Regions from separate parts of the Gottfriedia sp. S16(2024) genome, predicted to be linked through region 1. Evidence: riboswitches for the same ligand, from Rfam matches in the RefSeq annotation. Region 1 holds a riboswitch; each other region holds the start of a gene.

Region 1 (7,435 bases):
CGTTTTTGGTATACTAAACAGTTTAATGTTACTGGTATTTTTATTATCTCAACATTAACTGTTAGTACTGCTGTTGATTTAATGGCATTAGGTTCTGCAAAAAACTTAATTTTGTACAATGTGTATTATCACTTTGGGGTTGTAGTGGTATTTTTAATTTTAATGGCTATGAGAAAGCCGTTACCATATTATTTTATGATTGATATTGCTGCAATACAGGGGCAAGATCGTGAAGAAAGTAAAAAATTATATAAACATCCTTCACTATTTAAAGTGTTTCAGTATTTGTTTGTCGCATGGATTATTAAAGATATACTATTTGCTATTGCACAATGGTGGATGGTTGATACGTATGGATTAAAAGCATATTACTCACGTACAATTATCTTTACAGTTGGTGGATATGTTTTTGGCATAATTATGGCAATCGGCTATGCAATGGTTACGATGAGAGCTCAAAAACTAAAAGGAGACGACTCAGAGCAACCTTCAGATGAAATTATTATTTAGTAAAAGTCCTTTCAATAGAAAGAACCCCACAAAGTATAAAATCCTTGTGGGGTTTTTTAATTTCTGATTTCAAATTATCCTTTTAATGAATTTCCTACTCCTTGTAATTCCTGATCTTCTCTAGAAGAAGTATTTAGGAAATCAATTTTTTGTATTCTTTCATTTTCTGGTTCGACATGAATTAATATTTTAGGATCTACTAAAACCTTTTTTATTTCATCTTCTATTTTGTCACATAGTAAATGGGCTTCTTCAATACTCATGTATGATGGTAATACTAAATGAAAATCTATATGTTCCTCAGCACCCGAACGTCTCGTGCGTAAGTCATGGTATTCGATAAATTGGGATTTAAAAGAATTTAATACATTTTCGATTTGTTTTAATTCATCTGTAGAAAGCCCAGTATCAAGTAGGGGAGTAAACGATTTACGTCCAAGTTCGATTGATTCCTTCATTATATAAATTGCGATTCCAATTCCGATCAATGCATCGAGAAATTCCCAACCAGTAAGACTTACTAAAATTAAACTTACTGCAACTCCGAGTGATGAATAAACGTCTGTTAATAAATGCAAAGCGTTTGATTGCATTGCAACAGAATGAGTTTCATTTCCTACTTTTTGAACGATTTTTCCTACTCTCCAATTGATTAACGCTCCAATTAACATGACGAATACACCGATAATTGGCATTTTTATTGGGGTAGGATGAAGTAACTTTTCAACAGATTCAATGATAATCCAAATACCAGCTACAAATATTAAGATTGTTTCGACTGTACCTGAAATATTTTCAAACTTACCATGACCATAAGGATGCTCCTTATCGGGTGGTCTGTTTGAAATCCTTACAGAGAAAAAGGCAATGACTGAAGCAACTAAGTCCAATAAAGAATGAATTGCTTCCGAGATAATTGCTACGGAACCTGTAAAAATCCCGACTATTAATTTTAATAAAACGATGAATGTGTTACTACATATTGAAAGTACTGCTATTTTGCTTGAACGCAATCTATTCACCCCTGTCCAATTTTTTCTACTTCAGTTAAGAGTTTTGTAATAAGGCAACAAAAAAGAAAAACCACTAACAGTTTGTTAGTGGTTTGTTTTTTTTAGATTTAATTTATATTTATTTAAATGATTTTTCATTTTTGAATCACCTTTTCTCTCGCATAAAACATATTCTATATTATAGATATTATTTTGAAAAGGAAAAGCTGTGTGTATGAAGTGAATATAAATCGACAATATTATTCAGAAATGGTTTGACATCTATTTTTAGACTGTGTTATACATAGACTAATATAAAAAATAACAGTCTATTCGTAGAGGTTGCATTGTATATGAGTATCATTTTAGAGAACTGTGGGTTCTATGACGAAATGAGAAAGGATCCTATGCCGAAGAAATAAATTGCCACACATTTTATTTCTGGGACTACATTTAATAAATGTAGTACTGTCACATGTGTTTGTGAAGAGCTATTGAAGAGATGTGATTGGCTAAGTCCTTTTTAAAAGCGATAGGCACATGAACATATCCTTCATGTGTCTTTTTTAATACACTAATACATTGAAGCTAGCTTCTTAGAATGATCTTACATTTGATTTGAAGGGAGAATACGAATGTATTTACATGGTAATAGTCGAATTAATAATGAAGGACATTTAGAAATCGGAGGTTGTGATACTGTAGATTTAGTAAAAAATTACGGTACACCTCTATACATTTATGACGAAGAATTAATTGAATCAAAATGTAGGGAATTCCATGAAGCTTTAAGAGAAACGGGAATGAAATATCAGGTTGCTTACGCGAGTAAAGCGTTCCTATGTGTTGAACAAGCCCGCTTAATAGAAAAAGAAGGTCTTTGTCTAGACGTTGTTTCTGGTGGAGAGTTATATACAGCTTTGCAAGCAGGTTATCCAGCTGAGAAAATTCACTTTCACGGAAACAACAAAACAATTGAGGAAATTGAAGAAGCTTTAAATGCAAAAATCGGTTGTTTTGTAGTCGATAATTTCTTTGAACTAGAAGTATTACAGGCCTTAGCTGAACAACGTAATGAAGAAGTATCAATATTATTACGTGTTACACCAGGTGTTGAAGCACACACACATGAATATGTAATGACGGGCCAAGAAGACTCTAAATTCGGATTCGATATTATGTCTGGTCAAGCTAATGAAGCAGTGGGAGTTTCATTAAATTCAAATAACCTTAAATTATTAGGAGTACATTCACATATAGGATCTCAAATTTTCGAACCAGACGGATTTGTTCATGCAATCAATGTATTAATGAACTTTTTAAATGGACTTAAAAACGATTTAGGATTTACAGCTGAAATATTAAACGTAGGTGGAGGCTTTGGTATTCGCTATACTTCAGAAGATGAGCCTTTAGCTGTTGCTATTCATATAGAAAAAATTACTACTATTATTAAACAACAATGTGAAGAGCTAGACTACAAGTTACCAGAATTATGGTTAGAACCTGGACGTAGTATTGTAGGTGAAGCTGGAACAACACTTTATACGATTGGTTCAACAAAAACTCTTCCTTCAATTCGTAAATATGTATCTGTTGATGGGGGAATGACTGATAATATTCGTCCTGCACTATACGGATCAAAATACGAAGCGATGCTTGCAAATCGAGCAAATGATGAGAATAAAGAAGTTGTATCGATTGCTGGTAAATGCTGTGAAAGTGGCGATATGCTAATTTGGGATTGTAACTTACCAGTTGTACAAAACAATGATCTATTAGCTGTATCTTGCACGGGTGCTTATGGGTATTCAATGGCTAATAATTATAACCGTATCCGTCGTCCAGCAGTAGTGTTTGTGAAAGATGGTGTTTCAAGAGAAGTAGTTCGTCGCGAAACATATGAAGATTTAGTTAGAAATGACAGAGTTTACATCGAAAACTCTCGTAGATAGATAATTAACGTTTTTGTGTTATTTGTATCAATACTGACACTTCTATATAATATAGAAGTGTTTTATTTCGTTTCCTTTAATAAAAGATGATAATTTATCGACATATAAAGACATATTTATCATTTATATTACAATATTGTAACAATTGCGACTCTCTTCGGAAATCTATGGTATAAATATTTACGTAGATTAGCGAGAGGAGAAACGCTGAAATGTTAAGAAAAAAACTAGCAGTGCTGGCGATGGCAAGTACAATAGTATTATCATTAGCGCCAAATGCTTCAGTATTAGCTGATAGCAAAGTTGAAAAAAAGCAAGCTGAAGTAGATAAGTTCCAATCACAATTTAAAGAATTAAGCAACGAGATAGAGAAAATAGATCAACAAATTAAAACAACTAAGCAAAACATAGAAGCAAAAAAAGCAGAAATTTCTGAAACAGAAGAAATCATTAAAGATAAAAAAGCAAGAATTACATATTTAGAAGACAGAATTCAAAAACGTAACGATTTATTAGAGGATCGTTTAGTTGCAATGCAAAAGCAACCAAAAGTTAATCTAGTAACAGACGTTTTATTTAATTCTGATTCAATCGTAGATTTCTTTAATCGAGTAAACTCAATTTCAACACTTTTTCAAGCTGATGAAAATATCATTAAAGAACAAAAGTCTGAACAAGCAGAAGTAGTAAAAGAAAAACAACTTGTTGATCAGAAGAAAGAATCTTTAATAACAGCAAAAGAAGATTTAGTTGCGCAACAAAGTGATCTTTCTAAATCACAAGCTGAAAAGCAAAAATCATTAAATACAGCTGAAGCTAACTTAAAGTTAGCAGTTAAAGAACTGGAGAATGCAAAAGAAGATGAAAGAGTTCAACGTCTTGAGCAACAATCTCTTGAACTAGCTGCTTTATCTAGCGATGATGAAGAAGATGACAGCGTTAGCACTCCAGCTGCTAAAACTAGTTCAAATTCTGATTCGAAATCAAGTTCAAATTCTAGTTCAAATTCAGATTCAAATTCAGATTCAAAACCTAAATCAGATTCAAATGATGATGGTCCAGTAGCAACTGGTTCACTTGTAGATTATGCTTTACAATTCCAAGGTGTACCTTATGTATTTGGCGGAACGTCTCCAAGCGGTTTCGATTGCAGTGGTTTCATCTGGTATGTATATTCACATAATGGATATGGCATCTCTCGTGGAAATGTAAAAACATATTGGAGCAATGCTACAAAAATCAGCTCTCCACAACCTGGTGACCTAGTATTCTTACAAAATACTTATATTAATGGTCCTTCACATATGGGTATTTACATTGGTGGAAATAAAATGGTTCATGCTGGAAGTAAAGGGATCAGCGTAATCAGCTTAAGTAATAGCTGGGTTCGTTCTCACTTCTTAGGCTATGGAAAATTCTAATAGTTTATTAACCTCGTATTATAATTAGTATAGTACGAGGTTTTTTATATTATCTTACGGAAATATTAAAAAGGTATAAGCTTTTAGCTTATACCTTTTTGATTTGAAACCTGTTCTTTTAATAAATCACGTATTTCAATAAGTAGAGCTTCTTCTTTAGTAGGTACAACTGGTTTTGCTTCTTCTACTTCTTTCTTTCTAAATGAAAGTCTATTAATTAATCGAATAAAGAAAAATACCGAGATTGAGATGATAAGGAAGTCGACTACTGTTTGGATGAACAGTCCGTATCTGATTTCAGTTTTATTGTATGTGTACATTAATTTAGAGAAATCAATACCACCAGAGATTAAACCAATTATTGGCATCATTATATCAGCAACTAAAGAAGATACGATTTTACCAAATGCACCACCAATAATTACCCCGACTGCTAAATCTAGTACATTTCCTTTTAAAGCAAACTTCTTAAATTCTTGTAACATCTAATTTCCTCCTGTGTAATTATCGTATAATTTTACATACAAATCTTAATTCTTTCAAGTTAGCAATTGGTCTTTTTAAGCAAAAATATTTATATCGTCTTTTAGATATGGTAAATATAATTAATGACAATTTTTAGGAGGAGTAAAGGTATGGGCACAGAATTGGCTACATTTGCTGGTGGATGTTTTTGGTGTATGGTAAAACCGTTTGATCAACAGGACGGAATAATAAAAGTTGTGTCAGGCTATACAGGTGGGGAGAAAGAAAACCCAACATATGAAGAGGTATGCACGCATTTAACAGGTCATTATGAAGCTGTTCAAATTACATTTGATCCAGAAGTCTATCCGTATGAAAAATTATTGGATTTATTTTGGCAACAAATTGACCCAACAGATGTAGGTGGGCAATTTAATGATCGTGGTAGTTCATACAAAACTGCAATTTTTTATCATAATGAAAATCAAAAAGAGCAAGCTCATGTATCAAAAGATAAACTAGAGAAAAGTGGCGTTTTCAAGAAACCAATTGTGACAGAAATTTTATCTGCAAAACCATTTTATGAAGCAGAAGAATATCATCAGCATTATTATAAAAAGCACCCGATTCGTTACCAGCTTTACTTTAAAGGATCTGGTCGTCAAAAATTTTTAAAGGAAAACTGGAAAACGGGCCAAGAGGAGTTAAAGAAAAAACTAACACCAATTCAGTATGCTGTTACTCAAGAAGATGCAACTGAACCACCATTTAGAAATGAGTTCTGGAATCATAAAGAAAAAGGAATATATGTTGATATCGTATCAGGACTTCCTTTATTTAGTTCATTAGATAAATTTGATTCAGGCTGTGGATGGCCAAGTTTTACAAAGCCAATTTTAAAAGGTGAAATTGAAGAGAAGAAGGATTATAGCCATGGGATGTTGCGTATTGAAGTCAGGAGTTCTGAAGCTGACTCGCATCTAGGGCATGTTTTTGATGATGGACCTGGGCCTGAGGGCCTGCGCTATTGCATAAACTCTGCTGCATTAAGATTTGTTCCATATGAAAAAATGGATGAAGAGGGCTATGGTAATTATAAGAGTATCTTCCTTAAATAGACTTTAAGGATATTTAACTAAATTAAAAAAATTTAAATTTGAACCGAGATGGCTATTCGTCTCGGTTTTTTATATTTGTTAATTTAGTAGGGGGAGGTTGTTTATGTTACTTATTAGTTTTAAAAGATTGTCCTAAATATTTACGAAAAAAGTTTTCTGAAAATATTTACAATTGCGAAATAAGTGTGTTAATATAAAAGTGTCACAAAGTTGTCACAAATTAGGTATTGCAATTCACAAAAAAGACGAAACGGGAGGTTAATCATTATGAAGCGCACTGATAATGAAATCGTTGAAACATATACTCAATATTCTGGTATTGCCTTTTTTATCGGTCTTATTCTTTTTTTACTATATTTCACTGGAAGCGGTTTCTTACATACGGGCATAAGCCTAACGGTGAGCATAGTATTGATGGGCTCTTGTTCAACCTTATTTCTATTAGGTACTTTTTTGGGATTGATGTTCTCAGTTTCTTCAAAAGAACAAGTTTAAAAGTTTAAAAAAAGAGTGGGTGTTCAGATGACAAAAAGTCAATCTGAACGCCCTTTTGTTTTGTATAACATATTTTATCGGATACGTGTATAAAGTAATTTGTAACTTAAAATTCTTCCGATACGATTTAAATATGGAAGTTATGATGCACTAGGAGGTGTAGCTTAAGGATGAATTTTTTTAAAAAGTTAAAAGGTATGGACCGTAATGTGTGGGTTCGAGTAATTGGAGAAACGATTACAAGTAGTGCGATGATGATGCTTATGCCATTTTTTGCTCTATACCTAGAAGGAAAAGTTGATTCAATGCTAAAGGTAGGATTTATTATGTCTATTTCACCTATAGCATCTTTATTTGGTTCGATGGCAGGTGGTAGACTCGCCGATTTATATGGTCGAAAATGTATGATGGTTTTTTCGACGCTTGGAACATCTCTTATTTTAGTATCCTTTGCTTTAGCAGAAGGTTATACAGCATTT
Region 2 (7,435 bases), 930 kb from region 1:
ACTGAACATAAATTAGCGGTAGTTATGCGTTATTTAGAAGGTAAGGAAAGTTTTCGTTCTATTGGTAAGTTATTTGGAACGTCCCATGCTGAAGTGAGAAACTGGGTAGCTCAATATAAGGAAAATGGGATTAATGGATTGCTTAAAAAGTCATATACAAGTTATTCGGTACAGTTTAAACTAAACGTATTAAAGTATATGAATGACCACGGGACGTCACCTAATGAAGCAGCTGTAATTTTCAGTATTCCTTCCCCTAGAACGATTCGAAAATGGAGGACTCAATTTGAAACACAAGGACAAGACGCCCTAGAATCAAAGAAAAAGGGGCGACTTTCCATGAAAAAAGAAACAAAGAAAACTACACCTGTTGTAGGATCAATTGAAGAACTTCAAGCTGAGATAGAACGTTTACGCATGGAAAATGCATATCTAAAAAAGTTGAATGCCTTAGTTCAAAACAAGGAAAAATCACGAAACAAGACAAAGTAAAAGTTGTCTATGAATTAAGGCATGAGTTTTCGTTAAAAGAACTTCTACTGCTAGCCAGTATTCCGCGTAGTACGTTTTATTATTGGATGAAAAATCTAGAACGTCCTGATCCAGACGCAGAGTTAAAAGTGCTGATAAAAGAAATTTATGAGGAACATGAATTTCGTTATGGCTATCGTAAAATTCGAGACGAGCTTACGAATCGTGGTTATAAAGTAAATCATAAAAAAGTTCAACGACTTATGAAAGAACTAGGGATAAAATCACTTGTGAAGGTAAAGAAATATCGCTCTTACAAAGGTGAAGTAGGTAAGATTGCACCCAATATTTTAAATAGAAATTTTCAAGCTGAAAAACCAAATGAGAAATGGGTTACAGATATAACTGAATTTAAATTATTTGGAGAAAAGCTATACTTTTCACCTATGTTGGACTTATATAATGGAGAAATAATTGCTTATACAATTGGTTCACGTCCAACTTATTCACTTGTATCAAATATGTTAGAACAATCTCTTGAACGTTTAACAGATTCCGATACACTACTAATTCATTCAGACCAAGGGTGGCACTATCAAATGAAAAAATATCGTAGTGCTCTTATTAAACGTGGAATCACTCAGAGTATGTCACGAAAAGGAAACTGTTACGATAACGCAGTAATTGAAAGTTTCTTTAGTATCATGAAATCTGAACTACTCTATCTTAAAGAATTTAACAGTGTCGAACACTTTAAACAAGAACTAGCTAAATATATAGATTACTACAATAACAAACGAATTAAGGCAAAATTAAAAGGCATGAGCCCAGTAAAATACCGAGTTCATGCCCAACAGGCTGCCTAATTGAAGTAACCAGTCTAACTTTATGGGGTCACTACAAATTATTTGGATGGTTTTTATTTTGTGTAGTGTGAGGATGTACGAAAAAAAAGAAAGGTTTCATAAAAAGTTTCCCTTTTTTGGAACACCCTCTTTATTTTTTAAATAGCCATGGATACTTTTTCTTTTCTTTTTCTCATTTTTCGTTTATTACTCCACAAGATCCAAGATAAAGCTAATCCTGTTCCAGTAAGGATAAAAAGACCGATACCACTTATTAGACCAATTATGCCGGTATGTAAGCTTTTCACTGAAAATGCAGACTGCTCAGGTCTTTTTCCAAAATTTTGAAATGGGGTTTGAGTATTGTCACCACTTTGTCCATTTTGTTGGGTTGTGTTTTGATCGCTATTTTGAGATTGTTGGTTACCGTTAAATTGACCACCCGATGGAAACTGACCTTGCATTGAAAATCTTCCTTTTTCTTCGCCACCTTTATTGAAATACAGAATAATACCTGTAGTAGATTCGATTAGTAGGAAAACCGAAACAATCACACCAATCCAAAAATGAACTACTCTTACTTTTTTCATTTTGACATTGCTCCTTTTCTTCTTTTGATGAAATTAAAGTTACAATAGAAAGCTTAATTTTTACTTAATATCATTAAAGTATTTTCAGTTTTTGAATGTGGGGATTATAATATTAGTGTACAATTGCACGAAAGAGGTGAGAGGAAATGGACAATCACTTAAAAGAAAAATTAGCGCTTCTACCAGATCAGCCTGGTTGCTATTTAATGAAAGATATTCAAGGGACGATCATTTACGTAGGAAAAGCTAAAGTATTAAAAAATAGGGTTAGATCTTATTTCACGGGATCCCATGATGGTAAAACCTATCGATTAGTTCAAGAGATAACTGATTTTGAATATATTGTTACTTCTTCAAATATGGAAGCATTAATTCTAGAGATGAATTTAATTAAGAAATATGATCCGAAATATAACATCATGTTGAAGGATGATAAATCATACCCCTTTATTAAAATAACTGCTGAAAAACATCCTCGCTTATTGATTACGCGAAATGTAAAAAAAGATAAAGGAAAATATTTTGGCCCATTCCCTAATGCTACTGCCGCTAATGAAACAAAAAAATTATTAGATCGTTTATATCCATTACGAAAATGTACTTCAATACCAGATAAAGTTTGTTTATATTATCATATTGGTCAATGTCTTGCGCCTTGCGTAAAAGAAGTAACTGATGATCAAAATCAAGAGATAGTTACTGAAATTGTCCGTTTTCTAAACGGAGGGGAAGACCAAATACGAAAAGAGTTAGAGGCAAAAATGCTTGCGGCATCTGAACAATTAGATTTCGAGCGCGCGAAAGAGTATCGAGACCAAATTGTATCAATTGAAGCTACTATGGAAAAGCAGAAAATGATGAGTAGTGATTTAGTAGATCGAGATGTATTTGGATATGCGGTTGACAAGGGATGGATGTGTGTTCAAGTATTTTTTGTTCGAAGAGGAAAATTAATTGAGCGAGATGTATCATATTTTCCAATTTACGATGAACCAGAGGAAGAGTTCCTATCATTTATTGGGCAATTTTATGAAAAACCACATAATATAAAACCAAAAGAAATTTTTGTACCAGATAAAGTTGATACAGAAATTTTAAAAGATTTATTAAAAATCCCTGTATTCCAACCAAAAAGAGGCCAAAAAAAGGAACTTGTTGTATTAGCAAATAAAAATGCCAAAATTGGACTCGGAGAGAAATTTAAATTAATCGAGCGAGATGAAGAAAGAACAGTTAAAGCAATCGAAAAACTAGGGGATATTTTAAATATTGAAACTCCGTATCGAATTGAAGCATTTGATAATTCAAATATTCAAGGAACAAATCCTGTTTCAGCTATGGTTGTCTTTATAGACGGTAAACCTTCAAAAAAAGATTACCGCAAATATAAAATCAAAACTGTTGTAGGACCCGACGATTATGATTCAATGCGTGAGGTAGTACGTAGAAGATATTCAAGAGCATTAAAAGAGAATTTACCTTTACCGAACTTGATAATTGTGGATGGTGGGAAAGGACATCTAGCTGCTGTTGAAGATGTACTTCAAAATGAGTTAGGTTTATTCATCCCAACAGCTGGACTTGTTAAAGATGAGAAGCACCGCACTTCAGAGTTATTAATAGGACAACCACCTCAAATTGTCCAACTTGGTAGACAAAGCCAAGAATTCTTTTTATTACAAAGAATTCAAGACGAAGTACACAGATTTGCGATTGAATTCTATCGTCAACTCCATAGTAAATCAATGGTTCAATCTGCTTTAGATGGCATAGCTGGTGTTGGTGGTACAAGAAAGAAAGCATTGCTTAAACATTTTGGATCAGTCAAAAAAATAAAAGAAGCTTCAGTCGATGAATTAATGGCAGCTAAAATGCCCAAAAATGTGGCAGAAGAGATTTATCAGCATTTCCATAAAGAGTGACAGAGTTACCAAAAATTTTATCTTGACACTATTTTCAAAATAATTTATATTTTAGTTAAAATTAAATGATTTTCTCTCGTAATAGAGGTGCAAAACTTAAGAGTATGCGGTCATAGACGTGTGGCGTTGTGATGGACAGTTGAAAGGAAGTTTTGCCGAAATAAAATGAATCCACAATTCATTTTGTTGGGACTGCATTTAAGAAATGTAGTACTGTCGCATAATAATTATGCGGGGAGCTATTGAAGAGATGTTGATGATTTGTCTATTTTATTTTGTAAATTAGGCGCGTGAACATTGCTTCACGCGCTTTTTTGTATTCTTTTTTAAGTAAACAGGTGAGGATGAGAAAAATGGGAATTATTGTTCAGAAATTCGGTGGTACTTCAGTAGGCTCAATTGAACGAATTCAGCATGTTGCTGAAACAGTAACCAAATCATATAAAGAAGGAAACCAAGTAGTTACAGTTGTATCTGCGATGGGACATCATACAGACGAACTAGTTAGTTTAGCAGCTCAAATTAGTCCACAAAACAGTAAACGTGAATTAGATATGTTACTTACTACAGGGGAACAAGTTTCGATTTCTTTACTAGCAATGGCAATCCAAGCAAAAGGTTTTAAAGCAATTTCACTAACAGGTTGGCAAGCTGGAATTCAAACTGAACCTGTCCATGGTAACGCGCGTATAGATACAATTCATACAGAAAGAATTCAACAATTACTTGATGAAGGATATATCGTAATTGTTGCTGGTTTCCAAGGTTTAAGTGACAACAATGAAATTACGACATTAGGTCGTGGAGGTTCAGATACAACAGCAGTAGCATTGGCTGCGAGCTTAAATGCAGAACGTTGTGATATTTATACGGACGTATTAGGGGTTTATACTACGGATCCAAGAGTTGAACCAAGTGCATCTAAATTAAGCCATGTCTCTTATGATGAAATGTTAGAGCTTGCAGCTTTAGGAGCAGCAGTTTTACATCCAAGAGCAGTAGAATTCGCAAAAAATTATAATTTAATTATTCAAGTTCGTTCAAGTCAACATGATGAAATCGGTACATTTATTGGGGAGGAAACACAAATGGAACAACAATCAGTCGTAAGAGGAATCGCATTCGAATCTAATGTAACAAGGATGACTTTAAATGGTTTAAATAACCATGTTGATTTATTACCTAAAATTTTTACTTTACTAGCAAGTGAAGGTATTGATGTTGACATTATTATCCAAAGTGTAACATCAGATAACTTAGTAAATCTTTCATTCTCGATCAAATCTGAAAATATGATGGAAGCAATAACGCTTCTAGAATCGAAGAAAGAATTTTTAGGATACCGTTCATTTGATTTTGAAAGTGAACTTGCTAAAGTTTCCATTGTAGGTAGTGGAATGGTTTCGAATCCAGGAGTTGCTGCAAAAATGTTTAAATTTTTAGCTGAAAGTGAAATTCCTGTAAAAATGGTAAGCACTTCTGAAATTAAAGTATCAACAGTGGTACCAAAATCAAAATTACAAGAAGCAGTTCATGCTCTTCATAAAGGATATGAATTAGATCGTATTAATGAAGAAGTAGTAGTAGAAAACTAAATATTTTAATAAACCCTTTTAGGCGTACAAATTCTTATATATAGGCTTTGAAATATTGATTTTATCAATATTCATCACGTTCAGAGTTACTGAGCCGTATAGTATAGAGATGGAGCTTAAAAGGGTTTTTTATTCGTTAAGCGAATAAATTATATAAAGATTCTGTAAATTTAAAATAAGTAAGGCGAACGGCTAAATGGTAATTAAAAGAAGGAGGTATTAATAATGAGGCATAGTTTAATTGCCTACGGATATGGAGAAATTGTGCTACAGTTCGTTCTATTAATACTCGCCATTTTGTTTTTTGTTTGTATATGTTTATTCTTGTTAAATTCTATTATTAAAGGAGTTAAAAGAAACAAGAATTTTGAGGTAATTAGAAGGCAGGATCAAAGTAATGAAAAGAAAGAGAAGGGGTAGGAAATGAAAGATAATATCATGTCCTTAACTGAACTATTCTTAAATTAAAGTAAAAATTGAACTTGATCATTTATTTATAAATACTCAATTTATAAACTAGTTGTACCTGTATTTGAACTTATAATTCAATATTTCAAGAAAAAATCATTCAAATGAAAACACCACAAGGGACTTAAACCTTGTGGTGATTTTAATTTTATCTCCTTGTAATAGGATCCTTTAAATCCCATTTTACTTGGAACTTTACTTTGTCGCCTCTTTTGCTTTGCTCTTCATACGTTTCAGCTATAACATCGATTTGCTGTTGAATTTGCATCGCTAGAAATCCAGCTTCTAATTGGTAGGATACGTTCTTTTTTTGTTGATTTCTGTATGTAATTAATTCAGAAGATAGAGTTAAATGAACTTCTTGCTTCTTTTCTTCTTCTACAGTAAGAGTACCCCAACCAGCCTGATCAAAAAATTCTATAATTTCTTCAAAGGTTGCTAAAGGATATTTTCTGGCAATCATTTTACCCGCCCAATATAAAATATCATTTTGCTCTTTTCCTAATAAATCATTCAATAAGTCGTTACGTATTAGCTCATAGCCAAAACCAGAAATATTTCCCGGAATATTTAAATCTTCAATGCCGTTCGTCATGGTCGGATAACTCTCCCTTTCCTAAAAAACATGTTTTTATTATATACAATATTTAATAGTAAAAACAATAATTCGACACTTGTAGATTACAAGGATTACCAATTTAAATGAGAAGTTTTTTCAGTAAAGAAAAATGTACGCGTTTTCTTGACCTGCTATATTATCAGGAGTAAAATGGGTTGTAGATAAATGTCATAAAAATTTCGACTTTTTATGCGTCTTACTTATTTATTCTATTTTTTTAGAATAATAGAGGAGTTAAATTTTCATGTGCACAAACTAAAGGGGGCAGGGGTTTACATGAGCAACAAGAATGGAAGGGAGTTTTTCTTTAGAAAACTTCATTCATTGCTAGGAGTTATTCCGGTTGGAATCTTTTTAACACAGCACTTAGTTGTCAATCATTTTGCGACAAATGGAGCATCATCGTTCAACAAGGCTGCTGAATTTATGGCGAACTTACCATTTCGCTATTTTTTAGAAGTTTTTGTCATTTTCTTACCAATTTTATACCATGCAATTTACGGACTATACATTGCGTTCACAGGAACTAGCAATGTTAAAAATTATGGATACTTACGTAACTGGTTATATTTATTCCAACGTATTTCTGGTGTAATTACTTTAATTTTTATTACTTGGCACGTATGGCAAACACGTATCGCTGCTCAACTAGGAGCAACGGTTGATTATAATATGATGGCTGATATTTTTCATTCAAAATTTATGTTAGTTTTCTATATAGTAGGTGTTATTTCAACAATATTCCACTTTGCTAATGGATTATGGTCTTTCTTCGTATCTTGGGGAATTACTGTAACACCTAGATCACAACGTATTTCAACATATGTTACATTAGGTATTTTCGTTGTATTATCATTCGTTGGATTAACTGCTATCTTTGCATTCATTGATCCACAACTAGCGAATTTGTAAGGAGAGAGAGTCA
Region 3 (7,435 bases), 3.5 Mb from region 1:
TTATAATTTATATTGTTTTTTCACGTTGATTAAGTATAATCAATATTAATCTTTTAATCTTAATTCATGGAGGAAAATGACTATGGTAAACAAATTAGAGGAATTAAATGAGAGAAATACGTTAAACCATAGAAATATTGTAAAGTATGTAAAACACGTCTTTGATGAGTTAGACTTAAAAGTTAAAAGATTTCGCGAAGAAACAGCAATCAAGGCAGCTCATCATGCAAAACCAGATTTAGAAGAAGAAAAAGTATTTTATAACAATATTCACCATATGAAGACGTTACTAATAGACGTATTAGAACGTACTACTGAAGATCTTGAGCATGTGGGAGATAAAAACTGGAATAAAAACTTCAAAGACGGCGTAAACGCATAATTATAAATATTAACGTATTTTCTCTATAAATAGGATAGGAGGGTATTAGACCTTCCTATCCTTTTAATTATTATTACAGATCTGGCTTCAAATTTCTTACATAATTTTTCAATACAAAAAGTACACTTTCATCAATTGGAATATTTATACCAAATCCATCACTTTTTTCAAGCGAAACAAAACCATGTAGCAAACTTCTTAAACCCCTTACCGCATGAATAAGTTCAATATCAGTTAAATTATACGGCTTCAATACTTCATAGATTAAGTTCAATATCTTATTCCCAGTTAAACGATACTCATCTCCTGGTGTTTGAGACGGAGATAAGGTAGCTTTATATAAACCTGGATGAGTTCTAGCATAATCAAGATAAGCAAAAGCTAATGCAAAAATTGCCTTCTCATTATTCTTACCTTCAACTGATTCACGAAGTTTTTCATAAAGCTGTGTAATCCCATGTAATGCAACACTATTTTTTAGTTCATCCAAATTTTTAATATGATTATAAATCGATGGTGGTTGAATCGTTAGCTTCTTTGCAAGATAACTAATCGTTAAAGCCTCCCACCCTTCTGTATCAACAATTTTAATTGAAGTTCTCAGTAATTCATTAAAATTCAATCCAATTCTTGGTGACATTGCGTATACTCCTCCACTTACTGCTTTTTAAAGGCACGATCAATTGCTTCTTGTGGATTGCTTAACATCGTACCATGACCGACTGCTAATAATGTAGGTTTTAATTCACTAATTTTCTTAGCACTATTTAGCGCAGCATCTTTATTCCATGTTGCGATAGATGGAAAAGGAAATAAAATTCTTAATTGACCAGAGATCGCAAAACCACCTCTTAATGAAAAAGCATCACCAGCAATAATGGCATTTGTACGTTGATCTAAAAATGCCATTGAACCAGGTGTATGACCGGGAACCTCAACTGCAATTAAAGACCCAATAGTGTCTCCTTCCTGTAATAACCGATCCGGAATAGTTTGGATATTTTTAGGAACGCCACCTTTTATAGGAGTATTTGGCTCACTAGCTTCTAAACTAGTGTCTCCTTTTAATAATTTTGAATCTCGTTTTGAAATGGAGACGACTGCATCAGGAAGCAGTGATTTTAATTGATCAAGCGATCCTACGTGGTCGCCATGAGCATGTGTTAAAACGATATTTGTAATTTTTTTACCTATATGATTAGCTGTTTCAATAATTTTAGTCGCACTAAAAGATAGTGCTGTATCAATTAATGTAAGCTCGTTTTCTTCTTCAACTAAAAAACAATTTACAGGAAAGAAATTGGGTAAAAAGCTCAACTCATAAAGATAATTATTTTTCGTAATCTTCATATTATACCCTCCTAATAATAAAAACTAAAACCTTTAGTTTTATAATACTAAAGGTATTAGTTTTTGTGAACAAAAATTCCAAATTTATGTAAAAATCGTTAAAATAACTAAAAAACCCTTCCATCCAAGATGAAAGGGCTACATTTAGATAAAATCTATAAACCTGATTTTCAGACTAAAATTATTTTCTAGATAAATCCATCTCTTTATAAGAAACAACTTTTGTTTTGTGTTTAAATTTATAACCTAGCCAAACAATTAAAAACACAGGAATTCCAATGTATGAAACAAGTACACCTTGCCAATCAATTGCATTACCAGTGAAAGCTTGCCAGTTTTGAGCTAGTACAATAAATAAACAAGCTAAAAATGCTAAGATTGGACCTAGTGGGAACCATTTTGCACGATAAGGTAAATCTTTCAAATCCTTTCCTTGAGCAACATAAGCCTTACGGAAACGGTAATGAGAAATCGCAATACCTAACCAAGCAAGGAAACCTGATAATCCTGATAAATTTAATAACCAAGTATACACTTGACCTTCACCGAAAAATGAAGATAAACAAGCAAGTGAACCAACTGCAAGTGTTACATATAAAGCATTTGTAGGAACACCATTTTTATTTACTTTTGTTAAGAATTTAGGAGCTTTTCCTTCGACTGCTAGAGTATATAACATACGAGTCGAAGCGTAAGTTCCACTATTACCTGCAGATAAAACTGAAGTTAAAATAACTGCATTCATAACAGAAGCCGCAAATGCAACACCTAATTTTTCAAACACTAGAGTAAATGGACTAACAGCCACGTCGCCTCTCATTAAATCAGGATCTGTATATGGAATTAATAAACCAATTACGATAATAGCTAAAACATAAAATAAAAGGATACGCCAGAAAATTTGACGAATTGCTTTTGGAACATTTTTTTCTGGATTTTCTGTCTCACCTGCTGCAACACCAATTAACTCTGTACCTTGGAATGAGAAACCTGCAACAATAAAGATTGATAATACACCTAAAAATCCATTATGAAACGGAGCATCTCCAACAGTAAAGTTTTTAAAACCTGCATGATGTCCACTTAAAATGCCAAAAATCATTGCAATACCAACAACTAAAAAGACAACTACAGTTACAACTTTAATTAATGAAAACCAAAACTCTGATTCACCGTAACCTTTAACTGAAAGTAAATTTAAACCTAATATAATCACTAAAAAGATTCCACTCCATAATACTGCTGGAGAATGAGGGAACCAATATTTCATCAGCATTGCTGAAGCTAATAATTCAAAAGCTAAAGTGATTGCCCAGTTATACCAATAATTCCAACCCATAGCAAAACCAAATGCTGGATCAACATAGCGAGATCCATAAGTACTAAATGAACCAGAAACTGGCAAATACGTCGCCATTTCACCTAAACTAGTCATTAAGAAATAAACCATAATACCAATTAGTCCGTAAGCTAAAACAGCTCCACCCGGACCAGCTTGACTAATTGAAGTTCCACTAGCTAAAAACAAACCTGTCCCAATTGAACCACCAATTGAAATCATCGTTAAATGTCTTGCTTTAAGGCCCCTTTTTAAAGAACCATCGTGAGTATTCGATACTACTTTATCATTTTTAGGGTTTGTTAGTCCCATCTTATTGCCTCCTCTTGATTCTTGCAATCTTATCTTTACGCGAGAATATGGGACGGTATAAAAGTGTTGTATGATGTGTATTTTACTCAGTATTTTCGTCAATATGTAAAGACTTGGAAAATCTGGTAAAATACAAAAAAACACGTGAAGCAATGTTCACGTGTTTAAGACCCAAATTATATGTGTCAAACAGCATCAACATCTCTTCAATAGCCCTCCACAAGAAATCTTGTGACAGTCCTATGCTTATTCAGCAATAGGCCCAATAATAAATTTAAATGGTAAATTTATTACTTCGGCAGTTTCACCTTTTATTACTTTTCACAGGTACCATAAACCTCAAAGTAACGACTAATCAAAACTGCGCCTCTATCCAGACGAGATAAAGATCATATTAAATTAATTTTTATAAACTCAATATACAATCTATTAATCTAGTTTGTCAATAGGTTTTTCGACAAAAATAGACTCAACTTAAGAGATGTATCTCTTGATTTTCGCTTCAGAATACTCTTGTCTTGTACGTAGCACATATGTTTTTGTATAATAATTCTATGTAATTCAAAGGAGGAATTTTTCACATGACAATTTATAAAGCATTGACACTTGCGGGATCTGATAGTAGTGGTGGAGCTGGATTACAAGCTGATATTAAGACGTTTCAGGAACGTAATGTTTATGGCATGAGTGCAATTACAACATTAGTAGCGATGGATCCTCATAATCATTGGCATCATCAAGTATTTCCAATTGATATAGATACAATTGCAGCTCAATTAGAAACAATCGTTGTTGGCGTTGGTATTCAAGCAATGAAAACAGGTATGCTTGGTTCAATTGAAATAATTGAGTTAGCTGGAAAAACAATCAAAAAACATAATATTGATCGAGTAGTTGTAGATCCAGTTATGATTTGTAAAGGAAATGACGAAGCTCTTCATCCAGAGACGAATGATGCATTAAGAGAAATTTTAGTACCACTTTCAACAGTTGTAACGCCAAATTTATTTGAGGCAGCTCAATTAGCTAAAATGCCTCCAATCTGCACTGTTGAACAAATGGAAGAAGCAGCACGCAAAATCCATGAATTAGGTGCTAAATTTGTTTTAGTTAAAGGTGGAAGCAAAATTCAGCATGAAAATGCAATAGATGTATTATTCGACGGTGAAAAAATAGAGCACTTAGAATCTGACAGAATTGAAACTACATATACTCACGGAGCAGGCTGTACTTACTCTGCAGCGATTTGTGCAGAGCTTGCTAAAGGAGCAGAACCAAGGGAAGCAATCTACACTGCAAAGAAATTCATTACGGAAGCAATTCGTCACTCATTCCCAATTAATCAATACGTTGGTCCAACAAACCACATGGCTTATCGATTACATGGTGAAGGCTGATTACAAATAATGGGGCTGTCTCATAAGTCAGATTAACTGATGAATGAGGCGCCCTTTTTTTATTGTAAAAAAGGGAATGTACAGACGCTAGTGGGGATCTCAGCTGATATGATTGATCTTTTTTATAGAAAATTAGCAGATTTTTATCAAGTTTTTATTCAGTTTTGCCAATTTTAATTGCGATTTTCAGGTTTTATTTGCAGTCAATCTGCAGCTCATTTAATCGTATTAAGATAACCTCTTTTTTTTTTGAAAATAAGAAAAAGGGAAAGGTTTCCCAATCCCCTATCTTCATAATTTTCACTTAGCGATTCCCTTAATTGCCTTAATTACAGTTCTTCCTTTGAAATAAATATATCTTTCCCATTTAGCTAATAAGCCATTTCCATTTTCACCATTTTCAATCTGAATCGCGTGCTGTTTATGAAACTCAGCAACTCGTTCATTATGTTTTGTATGCAAACGCTTGTGAAGATGTAATGCATGTTTGTTTTGTCCCATCTGAATTCCCACCTCCCTTATAGTTAATACCAGCTCAAAAAATTCGCAAATAACTAGATCATAAACGTTTAATTTTTTCTATTAATTTCTACTCAACTTCCTATATACTTTTACCTTTTCAATACTTTAGAACAGTAAGCAAAAATACCAAGATTTAACATTTTTTTATGTATTACATGTTATTATATATAGAAAGGGAGTTGATTTTATGAGAAAAAGTTTTTTCATATTAATGATAACATCTATGCTTCTTTCAGTAATTGGTTGTGAAAAAAATAATGAAGAAAATATTCAAGGCATTGCATATTCTAGCCTAACTAGAAATGAACAGGCTGCGTTAAGTGATAAACATGGGGTCGTTAAAAAAGAAGAATCCATACCTAATAATGCTACAATATTTAATAAAAATTATCATAAAGATAAGCTATATTCTGTTACTTTTAATGGAAATCATCCTGAAGAGAAGATCGTTATCTATATAGATACAAAGACAAACAAAAAAGTCGGCATGATTGGAGAGAATTAATTTTTTGTTACCTTAAAATTAAAGAGCAATTTTAATCGTTCAGACTGTTGACAAACGCTCGCTTTCTTCGTTGCTTCGCCTGCCTGCGGTGCTCATTACCGTGTAAAGGTAACTCCGCTCCTCATCAGGCTTCGCGCCTCGAAAGACAAGCGCTTGCAATCAGTCTGAAAATCAAGTTTTTTGTACTTTGTCTACTCACTGAAAGCAATATTAAATTTTATTGGTTTTAATAAAAATATACTAATCATTTAATCCTTTGCCATCGAGAATTTGATCAATGTATTTTTCAACTCTAGACGTACGGGTTTTTGATTGTTTTGGTTGAGAAAAATAATAAATATAAGCTCTTTGACGTCCTGGCGTTAATGCTTCAAAAGCCGTTTTTAACGTCGGGTTTTCATCTAATTTAAGTTGTAATTCTTCAGGAACTTCATAATCTGAAGTCTTTTTTAATTCTACTTGCAAACCTGCTTTTTCCACTTCAATTGCTTCTTTAATATAGTCCTTCAAAACACTTTCCATTTCAATTATTTCCTGAATATTGGTGAAACGAATCTGACGTGCTGATTGTACATTTTCTGTTTGTTGAATCAGAATGCCTTTTGGATCTTTTAACAACGCACCTTTGTGAAACAGAAGTGCACAATATTCTTTAAAACCATGAATTAAAACGATATTTTTATTATCAAGTGTGTAACAAGGATGCATCCATTTAAAATCTTCTGTCAGTTCACAGTCAATGACGATTTCCCTTAACTTATAAAATTCTTCTTGCCACTTTTTCGCTCTCAATAAAAATGCTTCAACTTTAGGATGCATATTATTATTTGTCATCGATAAACACCTCACATTAATTCTTTCAGACAACTTTTTAGCGTTTATTTAAATATAAATTAACTTAAGAATTATTATTTTAGTAAATTTTACTATACATGTTTTTATAATACCACTCGGATTGACTCATTCACTTTATTGTTGTACAGTCCATTCCACTTTTTTTACTTATTTTTAGCTAATTTGATAGAGAATTAGTTCCCTCCAAAAATTTATTCTTTAAACGGATGCAAATTTCCTTCACACAAAAAAAGAACAGGTCCAAGGTTTCCCTTATCACTGCTCTTCATACTCTTCTAAGTAATTAGTACTGATCCCAAGCAACAACTTCATCTAAAGTTAAACGAACTTTTTCGAAGCCTGCTTTGATTCCTTTACCAACTGAAATTAACATAACTGGTTTGAAGTTTGCTGGTACATTGAATGCTTCCACAAACTTCGCTTGATCAAATCCACCCATTGGAACTGTATCTAAACCTTTTGCTTTTGCTGCAAGCATAAATTGCATTGAGACTAATCCACCATCAACCATAGCAATTTTTGTTGCAATTTCTTCTGGTAAACCACCGTAGTTTTTCACGATTGATCCTACGTAGAAGTCTTTCACTTCCTGTGTCATCATACCTTTTTCAACTAATTCATCATAAATGCGATCAGCATTTTTGTATGCTTCTGTATCACCTAAAACAGCGATTACTGCAGAAGCATCCACAACTTGTTGTTGGTTATTAGCGATTGGTAATAATTTTTGTTTAGTATCTTGGTCCTTAATAACAAGGAATCTCCATGGCTGT

Evidence for each region. A riboswitch is a leader RNA that binds a small molecule or an ion and turns the genes downstream of it on or off. The one in region 1 is predicted to bind lysine.
Region 2: another riboswitch for lysine. It lies ahead of AB1282_RS00695 (aspartate kinase); the one in region 1 lies ahead of lysA (diaminopimelate decarboxylase).
Region 3: another riboswitch for lysine. It lies ahead of AB1282_RS21910 (amino acid permease); the one in region 1 lies ahead of lysA (diaminopimelate decarboxylase).

What each region holds. Positions count from the first base shown of each region.
Region 1 covers NZ_JBFLUO010000001.1:1,034,184-1,041,618, reverse strand. Annotated here, with positions in the region: gene AB1282_RS04835 (VC0807 family protein) at 1-510, shown strand, start outside; gene AB1282_RS04830 (cation diffusion facilitator family transporter) at 585-1,523, opposite strand; lysine riboswitch at 1,831-2,004, shown strand; gene lysA (diaminopimelate decarboxylase) at 2,138-3,457, shown strand; gene AB1282_RS04820 (C40 family peptidase) at 3,670-4,878, shown strand; gene mscL (large conductance mechanosensitive channel protein MscL) at 4,962-5,363, opposite strand; gene msrA (peptide-methionine (S)-S-oxide reductase MsrA) at 5,514-6,461, shown strand; gene AB1282_RS04805 (hypothetical protein) at 6,729-6,956, shown strand; gene AB1282_RS04800 (MDR family MFS transporter) at 7,127-7,435, shown strand, end outside.
Region 2 covers NZ_JBFLUO010000001.1:105,454-112,888, reverse strand. Annotated here, with positions in the region: one part of gene AB1282_RS00710 (IS3 family transposase) at 1-433, shown strand, start outside; one part of gene AB1282_RS00710 (IS3 family transposase) at 433-1,337, shown strand; gene AB1282_RS00705 (PepSY domain-containing protein) at 1,475-1,906, opposite strand; gene uvrC (excinuclease ABC subunit UvrC) at 2,053-3,828, shown strand; lysine riboswitch at 3,903-4,078, shown strand; gene AB1282_RS00695 (aspartate kinase) at 4,182-5,423, shown strand; gene AB1282_RS00690 (YslB family protein) at 6,040-6,486, opposite strand; gene AB1282_RS00685 (succinate dehydrogenase cytochrome b558 subunit) at 6,787-7,422, shown strand; gene sdhA (succinate dehydrogenase flavoprotein subunit) at 7,435-7,435, shown strand, end outside.
Region 3 covers NZ_JBFLUO010000001.1:4,554,625-4,562,059, forward strand. Annotated here, with positions in the region: gene AB1282_RS21895 (hypothetical protein) at 83-382, shown strand; gene AB1282_RS21900 (TetR/AcrR family transcriptional regulator) at 456-1,022, opposite strand; gene AB1282_RS21905 (MBL fold metallo-hydrolase) at 1,040-1,732, opposite strand; gene AB1282_RS21910 (amino acid permease) at 1,914-3,383, opposite strand; lysine riboswitch at 3,586-3,763, opposite strand; gene pdxK (pyridoxine/pyridoxal/pyridoxamine kinase) at 3,965-4,780, shown strand; gene AB1282_RS21920 (hypothetical protein) at 5,081-5,281, opposite strand; gene AB1282_RS21925 (hypothetical protein) at 5,490-5,807, shown strand; gene AB1282_RS21930 (YdeI/OmpD-associated family protein) at 6,048-6,641, opposite strand; gene AB1282_RS21935 (nitroreductase family protein) at 6,946-7,435, opposite strand, start outside.